Regions from separate parts of the Paraliobacillus sediminis genome, predicted to be linked through region 3. Evidence: riboswitches for the same ligand, from Rfam matches in the RefSeq annotation. Region 3 holds a riboswitch; each other region holds the start of a gene.

Region 1 (4,600 bases), 660 kb from region 3:
TCTTCATCTTTATTGTAAGCTTGAAAGAAAAATTTCTGTCCATCAATTTGATTTGTCTTTAATTCTTCTATTAATTTATCCATTGTTCCATCAGATGAGGAGAAATACGGTTTTAAATTCCATTGCTTCATCCAATTCAGTGTTTTACTTCCACGAGCAGCAATTTTCTTTCCTCTTAATGTATCAATATATAATTCTAGCACACCAAGATTTTTGGCCGCGTTCTCTAACCCCTTAGCACCAATACCAGTTGTGAGAATAACCCAGTCATAATCTTCTGCAATTAAATGCTGCACGTCTTGCTCTGCCTTATCTTCAAGAAGAATACGTTCCCCTTGAATAGAACGAATAACTGGAGTTCCCCCTTTTTTTCTAATAATTGTACTGATTTCATCGGCCTTTCTATCTGCAGTAACACCAATTTTCTTTCCTTCTAATTCCATCATCTGTTTACTCCCTTTCTGTATCAAACATGACTTAATTAGTTTGCATCACCTTATTGAATAAGATGATGCAAAAGTTTAGGACGGTGCAATTTCTTCAAACCATTCCAATTTCTCTCTTAATCGTACAACTTTTCCGATTACAATCATAGAGGGGTTATCAATTTCATGTAGTTTTTCGTTGATTGTTGCTAATGTACCAGTGATTGTTTTTTGCTTGGGAAGTGTGCCCCAATGAATAAGCGCAACTTCGGTGTTAATGTCCATACCATTCTCAGTTAATCTTTTAGAAATCTCTGGGAAATGTTTCACTCCCATATAGATACAAAGTGTTTCTACACTACCGACTAAGTTTCTCCAATATTCATTCGAATCCTTTTGCGGATTAAAGCCAGTAATAATGGTGATAGAAGAGCTTAGGGTTCGGTGTGTCAATGGTATGCCAGCATAAGCAGGTGCGGCAATACCAGCTGTAATACCAGGGACTATTTCAAATGGAATTCCAGATTCTTTTAGGAGCTGTGCTTCTTCACCACCCCTGCCAAAAATAAAGGGATCCCCACCTTTTAAACGTGTGACGATTTTGTCTCCTTTTGCATGTTCACAAAGTAAATTGTTAATCTTATCTTGGTGTAAGGTGTGATTTCCAGGCAATTTTCCACAATAAATTAACTCGGTATCTTTTGAAGCATAGTTGAGTAATTCCTCATTTACTAGGCGATCATACAAAATTACATCTGCTTGTTTAATTGCTTTTAATCCTTTAATTGTTAATAGTTCCGGATCTCCAGGACCAGCGCCAACTAAATAGACTTTACCCATTTCATAACCCCCAACTTTTGCTTTTCAATAATAATCATAATATAAAAAATTCTCCTCCCTAGTTAAATAGAAAGAAGAAATACATGCATCTTACTACTTATCTATCAAGTATAGGAATACTTGTGGAGTTGGCACAGTTCTAAAAAATAATAGCCTGTTGCCGAGGCTTCATCGGGCCAGTCCCTACACCTCTCTGGATAAGAATCGTTAATTATTAAGTTATATCTATAAGAATAGCATTAAAAATCAAATAAAGTCAATTAAATCCCGACTTTTTTAATAGGAATAGTTAATTATAAGTTTCACTACGTCACATTTTCTATCAAATTCATAAGATGAGACGTAGTGATGGGAACGAAGTCAACTTTAACTTTTATTTGTGAGACATCCTAGTTATCGCTAGACTTAAGTGCCTGTTTAATGCTGTGAAAGTTTCATAAATTACTACCTCAACTTTCGTACTGTAAAACAGGCACTTAAGTTTTGGTATAACAAGAAAGTCTAACAATCCAAAATAGAAGTTGACTTCACGCTTCTTTAGTAATCATCAGTACGTGTGATCTGACGCACTCGAGAGAAACTCAGTCGTAAGAGAGGCTCTTACCCGCTACGTCAGTAAATGGATTCGCTTTCCGTGGGCACAGTCTAAAGCTTTCATTGGTAAAGAAAAACACTTCACCAAGTGGATCTTCGACTTGTGCTGTTCCCCACAGGAGTCTCACCCATTTACTTCCTCCGCTGATTAAAGCAACTATTTCTAAATATTAAAAAACATTAACAACAGAAAGTTACTAATAAAGTTGTTGATGTTTTTTAATTCATTATGTAATAGAGCACCCGCTAAATATTTATAGACTAATCTAGCGTATCAAATGAAATTGACGACATCCTCGAAAATAAAAAACAATTTTCTTCGTGCGATGCATTGCTGTCGTAGCCTTCCTTGTCCTGCAGGAACAGCACGGGCTGAAGATCCACTCGGAAAGCGGTCTTTGGGCCTGCGATTACTCGACCCACCGAAAACATTTGCTTATCCGAGTTAGCTGAAGCCGTGCCTGCGGAAAGGGAATCAATTTCATTTGAGGAGCGGGTCTGGAAATTCTTATTTACGACATATTCTATGGTAATTCAGTTATAAACAACTTTTTTAAATAGTTTCAAGCTTTATAATGAAAACACTCCAAACTTATAACAACCAACGTTTAGAGATTATTATTATAAGTGAAAATTGCGTAAATCATTAAGAAAAAAAGACCTCTCTTTAAGGTCTTATTTGATATTATCTGTAGAATCTTTATTTAATTTTTCCTTTTGTTTCTCTTCAATAAAGACCCAACCATAATAAATTATCCAAAATAAAATGGCTACTGCGATAGAATATTGACTTAACGTTTCAGGTAGATAAGTTATTAATAGATAGAAACTAAGAATAAATGGTGGTAAAAGTAGTGCTAATTTTCTCCAGTGCATAAAACGTCACTCCTTCATGTACGGCTATTTTACCACAGATTGCAACGAATTAGTGTTCTGAAAAACTCCCGTTCCACGTAGAAATGGAAGGGGATTTTTTGTTAGTTTTTTGCATTTCGAATGATATTTTCCATTAATGCGGTATTTGGATAGTTTACTTCTTTATATTTATCAATCGTTTTTTCGTAATCATAAGACACTTTTTCGATAGAGGCACTAATACCTTCATCATGCACATCTACAAGCGCATAAGATGCTTTTGTAATACCATCAAATGGTAAACCAATACTTCCTAGATTGATAATAGTTTTGCCATTTATCGTACGAATATAAGATTTATGAATGTGTCCATAAAGATAAACATCCGCATGCTTCTTCATTAATTCGGACTCGATCACTTCATCCGTTGCATGTGGCAATATCGCATCAAATAAACTGTTTGGTGTCGCGTGAAAACCATGAAATACGATATTGTTTTCTTCAAATAGTGTTTCCGTAGGTAGAGCAGCTAAGTATTCAATATCCTCTTGTGCTAATTGTGCTACAGACCAATCTCTTTCCTCATTCATCGTATCAAGTGCTGCGTCTGGAACTTCGCCTTTTCTTACACCACGTACAATCCAATCGTCAGCATTACCTTTAATAACTGTTGTATTTAAAGCCTTAATTAAAGAAATAGACCGCTTGGGCTCTGGTCCACGATAAGCAAGATCCCCGAGCACTACAATTTTATCGACTTTCTTTTTTCTTATATCATCTAGTACTGCATCTAATGCTATTGCATTACCATGAACATCGGAAATAAAGGCAATTTTCATAATCGATCATCTCTCCTTTCTTTCATCGTATCATTTTTTGAAAATAAATTTAAGTGTGACGATATAAGTAGTTAAATGTTAAGATTCCAAGTATGTGAGAATGTGTTCAAAAACAATCCTTCTAATAGGTTCTGCTTCATTAAAAAGCTCATGACGTCCTTGATCAATTTGAGCTATTTGTATGTTATGAAATTTACGTTGAAGAAATTGTACATTGTATTTCCAATCTACTGTCTTATCACGATTGCCTTGGATTAGATAAATAAACTTTTTGCTTGAATGATACTGTTGTATTTTTTTATTCCAGTTCATTAATGCGTTGACCCATTCTAATGGAACGTTAGTTGATTGGAGTGGATCAAGTTTTATGGCTTTTAAATATTTTTCATCTGCTGAATTTTGACGGAAATTTCTTTTAATATGTTTGATAAAGGGAAAGAGTTTCATCGTATATAAACCAAACTTTGATAAATTCCAATGGTTTGAACGAATTAGCGGTGCAACCATGATAGCTTTATCAATATGATGATCAGGATGTCTAAGTATGTAGTCAACTATTATGGCGCCACCTGTGCTGTGTCCAATTAGGTATATTGGACCGATAATTTCCTTTCTAATAATGGTTAGTAATTTTTCCATTGTTCGACCATAATCATCAAATGAATGGACAGATGCGTTCTTACCAGTTGAAAGTCCATGTCCCTGTAAATCATAACTAATAACGGTGTATTGTTGTTTATTTAAATATTGAATAATATGTTTTAAATAACCAATGTGACTTAAATATCCATGTAATAAGAACACATTGCCTTTACTATGTTCTGGTTTAAAAATTTGCACATGGACCTTGATTTGATCAATCGCTACTTTACCGAAGTGAAAGGTAACATTTGATTGATTGAATCCATAATAATCCTGATAGACTTTCATAGCGGAAGTCATATGATTCGGTTTGGCAAAATCTAATTCTTCATCAGAACTAGACAATTTTTCTAGTATCCTGTTTATTTCTAAAGTTTCGGTCACTAATGTATGCTCCTTTCCTAT
Region 2 (4,600 bases), 590 kb from region 3:
GGACATTTTCTAACTCTGGCACGATGTAATGGTAATTCGTGTTAAACCATTTTGTCATTTCCGAAGCAACCGCGTTTTTTGTTCCACGTGCTATTCCAAAATAAGTATCTAATCCTACCGTACCACCATCATAATCAAAACGTTCTGGTATGACACCAAACATAACGGAAGTATCTAATACATGATCATATAATGAAAAATCACCAACTGGAATTAGATCAATACCTTTTTCTTGTTGCTTTTTAAGGTTATTTAGCCTTATTACTTTCGTTATTAAAAGTAATTCTTTTTCTTCGATTTTCCCTTCCCAATATTGCTCAAGCGCTTGTTTCCATTCTCTTTTTTCACCGATTCGCGGATAACCTAGATTGGAACTAATTACTTTTGTCATCTATAAACCTCCATTTAAATTTAAACTCGTATTATAGAATTAATTTTTGTACATTTGCCACTTTTTGTTTGATATATTTTGATAGTTCGACTGTGATGTCATAGCGCATAAAGGGTGTTACCAAATAGATGCCATTAAAATGTTCAAAAGCGACATCAATTAATTCTTTTGCTATCGACATGCCTTCTTGTTCTGCTAGTATTCTATTCTCTCCTGTTGCCTTCATTCGTTGACGGACGTCATCTGTTAGTTTCATACCTGGTACTTCGTGATGTAGAAATTCTGCATTTCGTGAGGATGTTAATGGCATAATGCCGACATAGATTGGCTTACTTATATGTTCTGTTGCCTGTTTAAGCGCCTCAATCTGTTCGGGTTGATAAATTGGTTGGGTCAGAAAATAATCTGCGCCGCAATCAATTTTTTTCTCTAACCTGCGCACTGCTTTATCAAGATGATGAACATTGGGGTTAAAAGCTGCTGCGATTTGAAAAGATGTTTTTTCATTTAATGACTTGCCTGAAAATGAAATACCTTCATTACATTGTTTGATTAGCCTAATCAATTCAAAGGATGTTGCGTCAAATACAGACGATGCACCTGGAAAACCACCTATTTTAGTTGGATCCCCGGTAATAGCTAAAATCTCATGAATACCCAGTGTGTGTAACCCCATTAAATGAGACTGTAAGCCGATTAAATTGCGGTCACGACAAGTTAGATGAAGAAGTGTTGTCATAGGTATTTTTTTCTGTTTTATTAGTGTTGCCATTGCTAGATTACTAATCCGTGGTGTGGCTAACGAATTATCAGCCATTGTTATTGCGTCAATGCCAACATCTTTTAATGCTTGCACACCTGCTAAATATTCTTTCGTTTGTAAATTCCTTGGTGGGTCTAATTCGACAATAATAGAATGTCTACGTTCGACAATTTGAGCTAGATCCAATTTTTTTCTAGTAGCTGATTCTTTTACTTCTACAATCTGATGGTGCTTAACGTCATTCTTTTCTACTAAAGGTGTGAGACCTTCGATACCTTTTACTAGTGCCTTAATGTGTTCGGGTGTGGTACCACAACAACCGCCAATTAATCGCACACCTTGATTACGAAATTCTCTAGCACATCGTTCAAAATAGTCAGGGTTATTGTTATAGATTAACTTCCCATCACTGTATGCTGGTAGACTCGCATTAGGATAAGCGGAAAGATAAGCCGTCTTTGGTAAGTCAACTGTTTTTAAAGATTCAATCATATAGTGTGGACCTAATCGGCAATTCACACCAATGATATCTGCACCAGCATCGTCTAATTGTGTTAACGCGTCATTTAACGGTGTGCCATTTTCTAATAGACCAATTTCATGCATGGAAATGTTCGTAATAATCGGAAGATCAGTTGCTTCTCTAGCAATGACTAAAACGGTTTTTAATTCTTCAAGGCTATAATACGTTTCTAAAAGAAGCCCATCTACACCTTCTAATAAAAGACAATAAAGCTGTTCACGAAAAATGCGCTTGATTTCCTCTATTGAACCAAGGTTTTTTTGACTTCCGCGAATACCGCCAATTGTTCCAACAACAAATGTATCCTTATTTGCAGCTCTTTTAGCTATTTTTACTGCTTGCGTGTTAATTTCTTTTACCTTATCTTCCAATCCATAACGTGCCAGTTTAATATAATTTGCACTGTACGTATTTGTTTGGATAACATTAGCTCCAGCTTCTACATACGCCTTATGTGTATGATAAATTTCTTCTGGATGGGTTAAATTTAATTCTTCAAAACAACGATCAACACCATGTGAGTATAACAAGGTACCCATAGCACCATCAGCAATTAGAATCTTTTCCTTCAGTGCGGTTAATAAATCCAATCGATCAAACCTCCTTTTTTAGTTTATTACGTCAAAAAACCCCCCTTCAATTAAGAAGAGGGGCAGTATTATAATTGTTTTCTATAATGACAGCCTTACTCTTCTTATCTTTCAAACATACGTCTGACGGAATTGGCACAGTACTTTTATGTAAAAAGTAAGCTGCCGAGGTATCAAAGGGCCGTTCCCTCCACCTCTCTTGATAAGAAGACTAACTATTTAGTTTTATGTTCCCTGTTATAGTAAGTTACATTCTAAAAAATGTCAACAGCTATAATGAAAATATTCAAACTATTTATTCGCTAAATAAAAGTCGTTTGTAATTATAAATATCATTGAATTGATCATAAAAACACATCATTACAGTTTTATCTATTCTACGTTGAAATCTCATCGATCGTTTAAAAGCTACCATAGGACCTTATATTGTGTAATCTGTAAAACGAACAGAATGCCCGTTGATGATTTGCTCTAACTTTCTAGACTTGGAATATGCTAGTTTAATAATATCTTCATGTAGTGACTTGTACATTATAGAAATGGAATCATCGCTAGTTTCGACAACAGTTTCTTGTGCTTTGATATGATTCTGGAATTGGTTAAAATTCATAATAGAAAAGTTTTCAGCTTCCTTTTTAGCGAGAATTTCCACAACAACCGCATGTTGATTGCCGTAACTTTTGACGAAAATAAGGTCATCTTTGTCAGTGATGGAATACGGTTGGTGAAGATAAATCGAGATATAAACGTCCTCAATATCAGCACATATATTTTTCTTTATACGCACCCATTTTGCTTTAGGTAAGAACCCAATAATAAATGGGTAATTAGTTTCATTAAGTTGATGATATAAAGACCCGACCACATTTTTATGATAGATTACCTGACTATTGGGACTTTGATGCCGCGCATCACCTTCTTGATACCCCTCGCCTGGATGAAAGAAATAAAGTTGATTTATCGAAAGGTTATTTTGAACTGGTAGAGAGACCCCCCAGCGATGCTGTTCATTTAAATATTCGTTGGTACGTTCCCACAATCCACCAACAGCATAAGAATCTGTAATATAAGCGTAATGGTGCAAGGCATCAAACGGATTTTCTGACTCTTCAAAACAGACGTTAACCTTCTTTTTTACTTCGATAGGAATGCTGTGATCTATGCTTAATTGGCGAATGGAATCAGGTGCTTGATAAGAAATAAATCCAGCTCCTTCTAAGCGGGTAATGATATTGGGCTTAGGTAAATCTCCAAATTGAATATAATCATTTAGTGTATTGGAGTACTTTGGAATATCATGTGGTAAAGAACGTGAATGAGAACCAATCCAAGCCCCTTTTAAGTAAAAAGTTGCTCGTTCTTTCCACAAAAAGTCTAATAGTTCTGTTAGTGTTTGTTTAATCGTTTCGTCTGTCATATGATTTCTGGCAAAATCAACTGATTGAATCCAATGCCACAACCAAGGAAGACTACCGTACTCTCTCAAACCGTTTTCTTTACTATGTGATAATACTGCTTTTATATTACTGTACCCAGTGCAAAGCATTGCTGTATCGTTAAAATGTTTGCCATACATTAATTGTAAAACAAATATTTTCGTTTCATGGTGTATGAATTGCTCAGGGTTTTGATTTAAAAGATCACTTTTATATATCGAAAACATCGCAGTTTCCATTTCAGTTAATAGATTACTAGAAAGTGAATCAGAATGTTTGTTATAAAAATGTAAAAGTAATCCACCAAAAAATTCAACAGGAAGTGTGTTAGGTTCCGCTAATTCAGGGTTTGGATCAAGGTTGAGTGGCCAATGTCCAAAGTATTCACTATGCTCATTTTGATCTTGAAGTTTTATACTGTGAAATAAAATATCCTCTGCTCGTTCCTTAGCAATTTTTTTGTCTGCAGTAAGTGAAATTCGATTATCTTGTGATGCGGTATATAAGTGCATCGCATAATAGAAGTTATCACGGATATCGTCTAAAAACCAGTAATTATTTTTAATAGGTGGTAATTCTAGTGCTTTTTCAGCAGCTAATTGTATTACTTGCATTTGTCTCTTCTCGAAACTCATATAGTTGTAATCTCCTTTCAATCTTTTCACAGATTATACAGGATGGATGAGGATTCAATGTTTGATATTCAGAAGTTGTAAAAAAAAAGCACATAATAGTAAAAAAAGAAGCAAGAAATATTCTATGGTTGGAATTTTTTTTGGTGTGGAAACTCATGAGTCGAAAAAACGAGTCTTAGAGAATAGCCTAGATTAAATAGAAAGAGATTACGAGGCGTAGACATTATAACTATTTCCAACCTACTAATGTGTGTGGTTAGTC
Region 3 (4,600 bases):
ACTTATTTCCGTCCATAATTGATTGATAACGCTGTTTATCTAATTCAATACAAACAGCATCTGGCTGTTCAGCAGCTATTACTTCTTTTACTTGCTCCGCACTATTTTTAGATACATGAGCCGTTCCAATCAAAATAAATTCTTTACCATCTTGTTCAATTCGTGTAATATTCTCTTCTGCCATGAATTAACCTGCCTTTTACTCAAACTTTTTATATGCAATGTATTATCTTATTTTTAAAATATGTATCTCCGTTATTTTATCATAAAGTTTTAATATTAGCAGAATAATATCACGAGTCTAAAAAGGCACCTGTCTTATAACAAGACAGATGCCTCTTTATTATTTATTACCTCAATCGATTAATTATAAAGTGTTTTCGTTATTATAAATCAAACACTTCATCTAAATGTTTATCTAGTTTTTGCAGGTATCCCTTTATATCAGGTGTTTTAACTTTGTGCACAGAAAAAGTTTTTAATTGCGTCATCCCAACGAATTCCTGTGTTTTATGAAGCGGTAGTAAAACATCATCAATAGCTTTTCCATCAAAGAACGCCGATTCATTTAAAAATGCTTCTTCCGGTGCACCCCATGTTGTAGAGAACATATATTGTTTATCCGTCAACAATCCTCCACGGCCATAACCTTTTCCGCCAGTAAAAAAGAGATCTCGCTTATAGATCTGTTCGAAATATGTTTTGAATTTGCCTGGTACACTAAACCAATAAATTGGTGTTTGGAAAATAATAATATCTGCCCATATGAACTTTCTCTGTTCCTCTGTTACTTCATAGCCCTGATCGACAATTGTTGTATCTATTTGATATACCGTTTCTAATTTTTTAGTTATTGCTTGAAAGACAGTATGATTTAGATCACCTTTACTATGTGGATACTTCTGATGACCGTTGATGATTAATATATGTTTCACTACATTCTCATCCCCTAACATTTATGCGAACTTTTAGTTAGTATATGTTCCAACTTTGTAATTTAGTACCCTTCTTTCTCAACTTTCTCATCATTAATACATGCTAATCGTTGGCTATTTTATGTTTGGCGTATAGCTGATAATACTTAGTATGTACATAAACAGATACTAACTTTTTATAGAGAATATTCAAAAAAATCACAAAACCTACTAGACACATCAGATATGTATGGTATACTTCTATTTAACATTAATCATTTATACAGAGTGGACGAAAGATCTGGCTTAACGACTCCACGGCAACCTGCACAGCAAGGTGCCCCTACCAGCAAAGCATATGCTTTGGATGATGAAGTAATTCGCGGTTTAACACCCACTTTCATCGTCAGTTGAAAGTGGGTGTTATTTTTAAATAAAACTATATAACTCTTATCCAGAGTGGTAGAGGGACTGGCCCGATGATACCCAGCAACCATTAAGTTATTTCTTAAAAGGTGCTAATTCCAGCAGATTTATTCTGATAGATAAGAAGAGCATGCAATGTAATTCCGCCCTCTTCTTAAAGAAGAAGGCTTTTTTTATACACCATTACAGGAGGTTTTTACAATGACAAAAGAAAAAAACACAACGTATGACATCGAGACTTTAGCGTTACACGGTGGGCAAGCTCCTGATCCAACAACAGGTTCACGTGCAGTACCAATCTATCAAACTACGTCTTATGTATTTCACGACTCCGAACATGCCGAGCGATTATTTTCGCTAGATGAACCAGGTAACATTTATTCTAGAATTGGTAACCCAACTGTTGAAGTATTCGAAAAACGATTAGCTCTATTAGAAGACGGTGTTGCAGCAGTTGCAACGTCATCAGGTATGTCTGCGATTACGTTGTCTATTTTAAATGTAGCCAGTGCGGGAGATGAAATCGTAGCAGCGATTAACTTATACGGAGGGACATACAATCTTTTTGCGATTACATTACCTCGGTATGGTATCAATGTGAAGTTTGTTGATCCAAGTAATCCAAATAATTTTAAAGAAGCAATTACAGATAAAACAAAAGCAGTTTTTGGTGAAATTATTGGAAACCCAAACTTACAAGTTTTAGATGTTGAGAAAGTTGCCGAAATTTCTCATCAGGCTGGCGTACCTTTGATTATTGATAATACTTTTGCCACTCCTTATGTGTGTAAACCTATTTTGCTTGGTGCTGATATTGTCGTACATTCCGCTACAAAATGGATTGGCGGACATGGTACTACAATCGGCGGCATTATCATTGATGGTGGTCGATTTAACTGGAACTCAGAAAAATTCCCAACTTTCACAGAGCCTGATCCAAGCTATAACGGCATTCGCTATGCAACAGATTTTGGAACGTTAGCATTTAGTACAAAAGTTCGCGTTCAATTGTTACGTGATTTTGGTGCATCATTGAGCCCATATAATGCTTTTCAACTTATCCAAGGATTAGAAACCTTACATTTACGTGTCCAGCGTCATAATGAAAATGCAATTAATTTAGCAACGTATTTAGCGAAACATCCGGCAGTTGACTGGGTTGATTATCCCGGGCTTGAAAATCACAGTTCACACGCATTAGCAAAGGAAATTCTAAACAATGGTTTCGGTTCAATTATTGTATTTGGTATTAAAGGTGGTCGAGATGCAGGAAGAAAGTTAATTGATAATGTCTCGCTTTGGTCACATGTAGCCAATGTTGGAGATGCTAAATCATTAATCATTCACCCAGCTTCGACAACACATCAACAATTATCAAAAGAGAAGTTAATTGAAACAGGCGTTAAAGAAGAATTGGTAAGACTGTCTGTAGGTCTTGAATCGCTTGATGATATTATTCACGATTTAAATCAAGCATTAGTTAAAGCAACAGGTATTGGTGAAGGCGAAACAAATGACATTGTTATCAATGATGAAGGGGTAATTAAATGGGCGTTAAATTCACCTTATGAACGATTTGAAATAGATGGCGTTGAAAAGACAAGACCAAAAACGATTGCAGTTGTTGGGTTAAGCGGTAAAGAAGCAAGACCAAGTTACCGTCTAGCAAGAAAAATGCAACGTTTAGGTTATAAGATCATTCCAGTTAACCCACGAGAAACAGAAATACTAGGGGAAAAAGCGTATCCAGATCTAAAGAGTATTCCTGAAGCAATTGACATTGTTCAAGTATTTAGAAGTCCAGAAGCAGCAATCGGAGTTGCAAAAGAAGCAGTTGAAGTAAAACCAAAAGTTTTTTGGCTACAAGAAGGTGTCGTTTCACCAGAAGCAGCTGAAATTGCAAGTGAAGCAGGATTAGAAGTAATTCATAACAGATGTACCTATAAAGAAGCACAACGTTTACGCGGATCAATCTCAACATATGCATGTGAAATCTAAAAGGTATCACAGTTAAATTTATAGAGATATAAATCGTTTAGTAAAAACAAAGGGGCGAATAAAATTGAAAAGAATAGCACTAATTGATGTAAGAAGTTTTCTAGCAATTATTCTTGTAGGTATTGTATTGGTAATAGCTGTAGGTTGTTCATCTGATACAAGTGGAGAAGAAACTGGTCCAGAAGAAATCCGTTTAGATTACGCATACTACTCTCCAACTAGTTTAGTTTTAAAGAAATTTGGTTGGGCTGAGGAAGAATTTGAAGAAGAAGGTATCGAAATTGAATGGGCACTAAGTCAAGGAAGTAACAAAGCTTTAGAGTTTCTAAATAGTGATAGTGTTGACTTTGGTTCTACTGCCGGGGCCGCTGCTTTAATATCCAAATCAAATGGCTCACCAATTCAAAATGTTTATATCTACTCTAAACCTGAATGGACAGCACTCGTAACAAATCCAGATTCAGGCATTGAAACAGTAGCTGACTTAAAAGGGAAAAAGGTTGCTGCAACAATTGGAACAGATCCCTATATATTCTTATTACGTTCATTAGCTGCTGAGAATATTGACCCTTCTGAAGTAGAGATCATTAACTTACAGCACGGTGACGGTGCATCCTCACTTGCATCTGGTCAAGTTGACGCCTGGGCAGGACTAGATCCTCATATGGCACGTCTAGAAATTGAAGCAGATGCTGCATTGTTCTATCGAAATGCAGACTTTAATACGTACGGTTTCTTAAATGTAAGAAATGAATTCGCTGAAAATTATCCAGACTACGTAAATCGTGTGATTAAAGTCTATGAAAAGGCAAGAAATTGGATAATTGATAACCCTGAAGAAGCTGCTGAACTGTTAGCTGAAGAAGCAGAAATTGATGTGGAAGTTGCAAAAATCCAATTAGAGAGAAACGATTTCTCTAATCCAATTCCTGGTGACGTTCATGTTGAAGCATTGATTGAATCTGGAGTCATTTTGCAAGATGGGGAAGTTATTGATGCTGATGCTAATATCGAAGAACTTACAAATGAATTAATTAATCCCTCTTTCGCAGAAGAAACAATTGAATAAGTGGGAGGAATAACGAATGTCTAAAAATGAAGTTGATGTTTCAGGAGCATATGTTGCGAGTCAAGCAAAAAAAGCGAAGCTCAAAAAGGCTAGAAATAAACGCTCACAAACTATTATTCTAGGAAGTATATTACCAGTTATATTGCTTCTCTTTTGGGAGTTGCTTAGTCGAGCAGGGGTATTCCCTTCCTAT
Region 4 (4,600 bases), on a different contig from region 3:
ATCTGTATTTTCAGGATGTGCAAAGGCATTCCGTAAATAATATTCAAAGATATCAAACAGTTCACGACCCGCGTAGGTCTTATCTTCAATAACCATTTCCTCCATATTTCCTTCTTCATCTAGTGGAATACAGCCATGAATTAATAGATTTCCATTATATTTTAAATAGAGACTACCTTTCTTCATCAAAAAGCGCATATGTCGGGCAAACTTCTCTGACTTCTGGACAGAAAATAATAATCGGTTCATTACTTCCTCTTCTTCTGCTAACAATTGATCAGGCTTTTCAGGATTAATTGTTGCAAAACAACTATTTTCCAGTGGATAGGTTTCACCTTGAATCGTTATTTCATCCTTATCATAATCAATTTTCTCCAGTAATAGCCTGTCTGACATCTCAAAGTAGGCACGCCTCTTTATGATAGGACTCTCCAATTTGAACTGGATCATTGTAATGGCTTGATGTATCTTCGTGATTTGTAATTGTTCATGATCTGATAGTTTATCCCCGGAATCTACTTTTGGCCTAAAGGCTGGATTATCCTGATAGTATTTCTCCGCAAGATTGAGCAGTGGTCTAAGGTTTATTCCATACACATCTTCAATAATATCTAAATTGTTATACCGCGCACTGATACGAATAATATTAGCAAGACAAACTTTTGATCCCGAGAAAGCACCTAGCCATAGTACGTCATGATTCCCCCACTGAATATCCACAGAATGATAATTAGCAAGTGTATCCATCACTTTATCTGGTTCAGGTCCACGATCATAAATATCCCCCACTACATGTAGGTGATCGACAACCAGTTCTTGGGTCGTATAACTAAGGCCAATTATCAGTTTATCAGCCTGACCAAGGGAAATAATTTGCTGGATGATTTTTGTATAGTACTCTTTTTTATTTATGAATTCATCCGTCTTATATAAGAGCTCTTCTATGATATAAACGAACTGTTTAGGCAATGCTTTTCGCAACTTTGACCGCGTATATTTAGAGGATGCATAAGCAATAAGCTCCATCATATCTTCAATTATTTCTCGATACCAACTATGTAATGCTTCGTCGTTGTTAAAATCATTCTTTATTAATTGTAATTTCTCTACTGGATAGTAAACTAATGCAGCAAAATCATTGATTTCTTTATCAGTTAACTGATCTTTAAACAGGTCCGTTATTTTCTCTTTGACCCTGCCTGACCCATTTCGTAATACGTGTTGAAAGGCTTGATACTCGCCGTGTAAATCACTTACAAAATGCTCTGTTCCCTTAGGAAGATTAAGAATTGCTTCCAAATTAATAATCTCGGTTACTACTTTTTCTTCGCTGTCATAACTTTGAGCAAGTAAATCCAGGAATTTTTTATTCACTTTTGTTCCCCTCTCAAATCGCATCATTATTTTTTTTGAAAATTATTATTCGCATCGAGCATTCTCCCTTACTCGCTTCTTCAACACGAATAATTATGTATACTTTTTTCTGTAACTACTAGCATAGCATAAATTATCAGAATTTTTAATCAAACGTTAATTTTAGATTAACTCTATCACATTTTTTAAAATTCATCTTGACAAGTAGAGCAAATACTAGTATTCTCAAAATTAAGATAACTACAAACAAATAATCTTATCCAGAGAAGTGGAGGGACTGGCCCTTTGAAGCTTCAGCAGCAGACTAACAAGTACTGTGCTAAATCCAGAAGCGTATTGCTGAAGATAAGAGGAGAAACCGTTAATTCAAACCTCTTCTTTTCACAAGAAGGGGTTTTTACTTTTTATTTAACGTTCTTCCTAAGGAATGTCGCGTATGGATCAAGTTTGTTTGTCATCTTAAAACTATTCGGAAGAGGGGAATTAAAATGACAAAAACAGCAACAAAGGCACCATTTAGAGCAGACCATGTAGGAAGTTTACTAAGACCGGAGAGTATCCATCAAGCACGTAAGCAACTTGCTGAGGGAGTAATTAGTAAAGCTGATTTACACGAAATAGAAAATAAAGAGATTAAAAGAATCGTCGATAAACAAATCGAAGTTGGATTAGAAGCTGTAACAGACGGAGAATTCCGTCGTAGATTCTGGCACACAGATTTCTTAGAGCACTTACAAGGTGTTGAGGGTTATGTACCTAACGAAGGTTTTCAATTTAAAGGTGAAGAAACAGAGCGCTATGATGTACGTGTTATTGGAAAAGTAGCATTTAATCCAGCTCACCCGCATATTGAGGAATTCAAAATATTTAACGAGATTGTCGGAGGACGTGCTATCGCTAAGCTAACAATTCCAAGTCCAAACCAATTGTTCAACGCTGGGATTTTAAATGCTGCTATTTATCCTAATATTGACGATTACGCAGAAGACGTAATTACAGCCTATCGCGATGCAATAAAAGCTTTTTACGATGCTGGCGTTCGCTACTTACAATTAGATGACGTGTATATTGCAGGACTTTCTTCACCAGATATCCCGTTTAACGAGGGAATCCATTCAAGAGAAAAATTAATTGACCTAGCTCTACACGTTGTTAACAGTGTATTAGAAGGTAAACCAGAAGATTTAGTAGTTACTACACATCTATGCCGTGGAAACTACCGTTCAAAATGGGCATTTACCGGCAGTTATGACCTGATCGCGCCTAAACTTTTAGCTAATGAAGCAGTAGATGGTTTCTTCCTAGAATATGATGATGAGCGTTCTGGCGGTTTTGAACCATTAGAAAACGTTCCAAACGACGGACCACGCGTAGTCTTAGGCGTTTTCACATCTAAAACTGGTGAACTAGAAGATAAAGAAGTAATAAAAGCTAGAGTAGCAGAAGCTTCTAAATATGTACCACTTGATCAACTATGTATTAGCCCACAATGTGGCTTTGCTTCAACTCACCATGGTAATCTTTTAACAGAAGATGAGCAGTGGAATAAGCTAAAACATATTGTCGATGTATCGAAGGATATTTGGAAATAAACTTTAATTGAAGCGTCCCTAGTGGGCGCTTTTTTTGTTAGTTGTATTAAAAGAGGTCATACAGCTGTTTCCACGTGAGTGGCATTGTCTGTATGACCCTTTTCAATTCCTTACAATAAATTATTTATTTGTTTGGTAAGTTGATTAAATTTTTCATCAAGTTCTGGATATCCACTATCTTTTGGCGTCATGAAACTAAGCTTCCCTAGTACTTCTTGTCTTTCTGTTTCAAGTGTTAGACGCAATTTATCTGGCTCACTTTCTTGACGATTGCTTGCTTCTTTCGATTGTTTCACAATACTTTCATTTGAAAAAAGGAGTTGCTCATTTGTCGTTTTATCAAGAAAATACGAATCATGTGATACAACTAATAGTGTACCATTATAATCTGCTAATGTATTTTCAAGTTGTTCACGTGATGGCAAGTCTAGATGATTGGTTGGCTCATCGAGAATTAGTACGTCTTTTTCCTCTAGTATATACACCATTAATTTGCACTTCACACGTTCTCCCATACTCATATGAAGGATTGGTTCTCGCCATTGGGAAGAAGTAAATCCTAAATGCTGCATTAAATTCTGTACTTTTCCTCTTGCTTCGAACGTTTCTTTGAAAAATAGCTGTTCTGGCGTATTTTCCAATGGTAGGTCAAACACTTCTTGTGTTAAATAACCAATCGTCGCAGCTGGCGAAAGCCATACCTCGCCCTCAGACAGCTCGTCACCAACGAGTATTTTTAGAAAAGTTGTCTTGCCACTACCATTTGGACCAATTAATCCAACTTTTTCCCCGTGTTGAATAGTGAAAGTCACATCCTTAAATAGCGTTTGATCGCTAAATCTCTTTGTTAAACCTTTCACTTCTAAAAATCGTTTCCCAACCTTTGTGTTCGCTCTAATTGAAAACTGTACGTCGTATTCCGGCTTAACCTGCTCTACTTTGGCTTTTTCGAGTTCTTTATCCAAACGCTTTTGTTTTGATTTTATTTGTTTATCCATCCGCTTTGCTTTCACTCGATAATGTTCTTTATAGCCTTCTTTTTTTGTCGATTGTGCATGTGCTTTACTCGACCATGAAGTGAGCTCTTTCATTTGATTTTCAATTCGTTCCACATTTTTCTGTTGTTTCGTATACTCATGTTGCTGCGTAAGTCGTTTTTGTTCACGAAATGCCATGTAACTCGAATAATTGCCTTTGTGTTCGATAAGTTTCTTATCTTCAATTGACCATATCTTTGTTGTGACAGCATCTAAAAAATAACGATCATGCGAAACCAGAATAATTGTACCCTTATATTTTACTATTTCTTCTATTAAAAGTGTCGTACTTTGCTGATCGAGGTGGTTAGTAGGTTCATCCATTAATAAAAGATCAGCCTCTTCTGCAAATCCATGCGCAAGTCGTGCTTTTAACTTTTCACCACCACTTAATCTAGCATACACATGATCCGGCACGTGCCATTTATGAAGTAACGTACTTTCACGTGTTGTCACTTCTTTAGGAGCGTGTGACTCGGTTTCTTGTTCGACAAAAACGGTTGTGAGGTTCATTTCTATCGATTTTACGTTTCCTTTTGTCGGTAACAACGCTCCCGTAATTAGTTGTAATAAGGTTGACTTCCCTGCACCGTTTTT

Evidence for each region. Region 3 has a riboswitch for S-adenosylmethionine ahead of D2K60_RS01270 (PLP-dependent aspartate aminotransferase family protein). Riboswitches for the same ligand answer to the same signal wherever they lie in the genome.
Region 1: another riboswitch for S-adenosylmethionine. It lies ahead of cobA (uroporphyrinogen-III C-methyltransferase); the one in region 3 lies ahead of D2K60_RS01270 (PLP-dependent aspartate aminotransferase family protein).
Region 2: another riboswitch for S-adenosylmethionine. It lies ahead of D2K60_RS03805 (bifunctional homocysteine S-methyltransferase/methylenetetrahydrofolate reductase); the one in region 3 lies ahead of D2K60_RS01270 (PLP-dependent aspartate aminotransferase family protein).
Region 4: another riboswitch for S-adenosylmethionine. It lies ahead of D2K60_RS12655 (5-methyltetrahydropteroyltriglutamate--homocysteine S-methyltransferase); the one in region 3 lies ahead of D2K60_RS01270 (PLP-dependent aspartate aminotransferase family protein).

Annotation. Positions count from the first base shown of each region.
Region 1 covers NZ_QJSI01000001.1:940,337-944,936, forward strand. The annotation lists gene D2K60_RS04035 (uroporphyrinogen-III synthase) at 1-446, opposite strand, end outside; gene cobA (uroporphyrinogen-III C-methyltransferase) at 522-1,265, opposite strand; SAM riboswitch class I at 1,360-1,469, opposite strand; gene D2K60_RS20550 (hypothetical protein) at 1,847-1,987, opposite strand; gene D2K60_RS04045 (hypothetical protein) at 2,535-2,735, opposite strand; gene D2K60_RS04050 (metallophosphoesterase family protein) at 2,837-3,553, opposite strand; gene D2K60_RS04055 (alpha/beta hydrolase) at 3,632-4,579, opposite strand.
Region 2 covers NZ_QJSI01000001.1:878,832-883,431, forward strand. The annotation lists gene metE (5-methyltetrahydropteroyltriglutamate--homocysteine S-methyltransferase) at 1-391, opposite strand, end outside; gene D2K60_RS03805 (bifunctional homocysteine S-methyltransferase/methylenetetrahydrofolate reductase) at 423-2,267, opposite strand; SAM riboswitch class I at 2,369-2,476, opposite strand; gene D2K60_RS03810 (hypothetical protein) at 2,689-4,338, opposite strand.
Region 3 covers NZ_QJSI01000001.1:284,908-289,507, reverse strand. The annotation lists gene D2K60_RS01280 (TraB/GumN family protein) at 1-184, opposite strand, end outside; gene D2K60_RS01275 (NAD(P)H-dependent oxidoreductase) at 387-935, opposite strand; SAM riboswitch class I at 1,191-1,291, shown strand; SAM riboswitch class I at 1,362-1,466, shown strand; gene D2K60_RS01270 (PLP-dependent aspartate aminotransferase family protein) at 1,542-3,338, shown strand; gene D2K60_RS01265 (aliphatic sulfonate ABC transporter substrate-binding protein) at 3,403-4,407, shown strand; gene D2K60_RS01260 (ABC transporter permease) at 4,424-4,600, shown strand, end outside.
Region 4 covers NZ_QJSI01000002.1:1,305,296-1,309,895, forward strand. The annotation lists gene D2K60_RS12650 (fructose-1,6-bisphosphatase) at 1-1,374, opposite strand, end outside; SAM riboswitch class I at 1,628-1,726, shown strand; gene D2K60_RS12655 (5-methyltetrahydropteroyltriglutamate--homocysteine S-methyltransferase) at 1,863-2,966, shown strand; gene abc-f (ribosomal protection-like ABC-F family protein) at 3,077-4,600, opposite strand, start outside.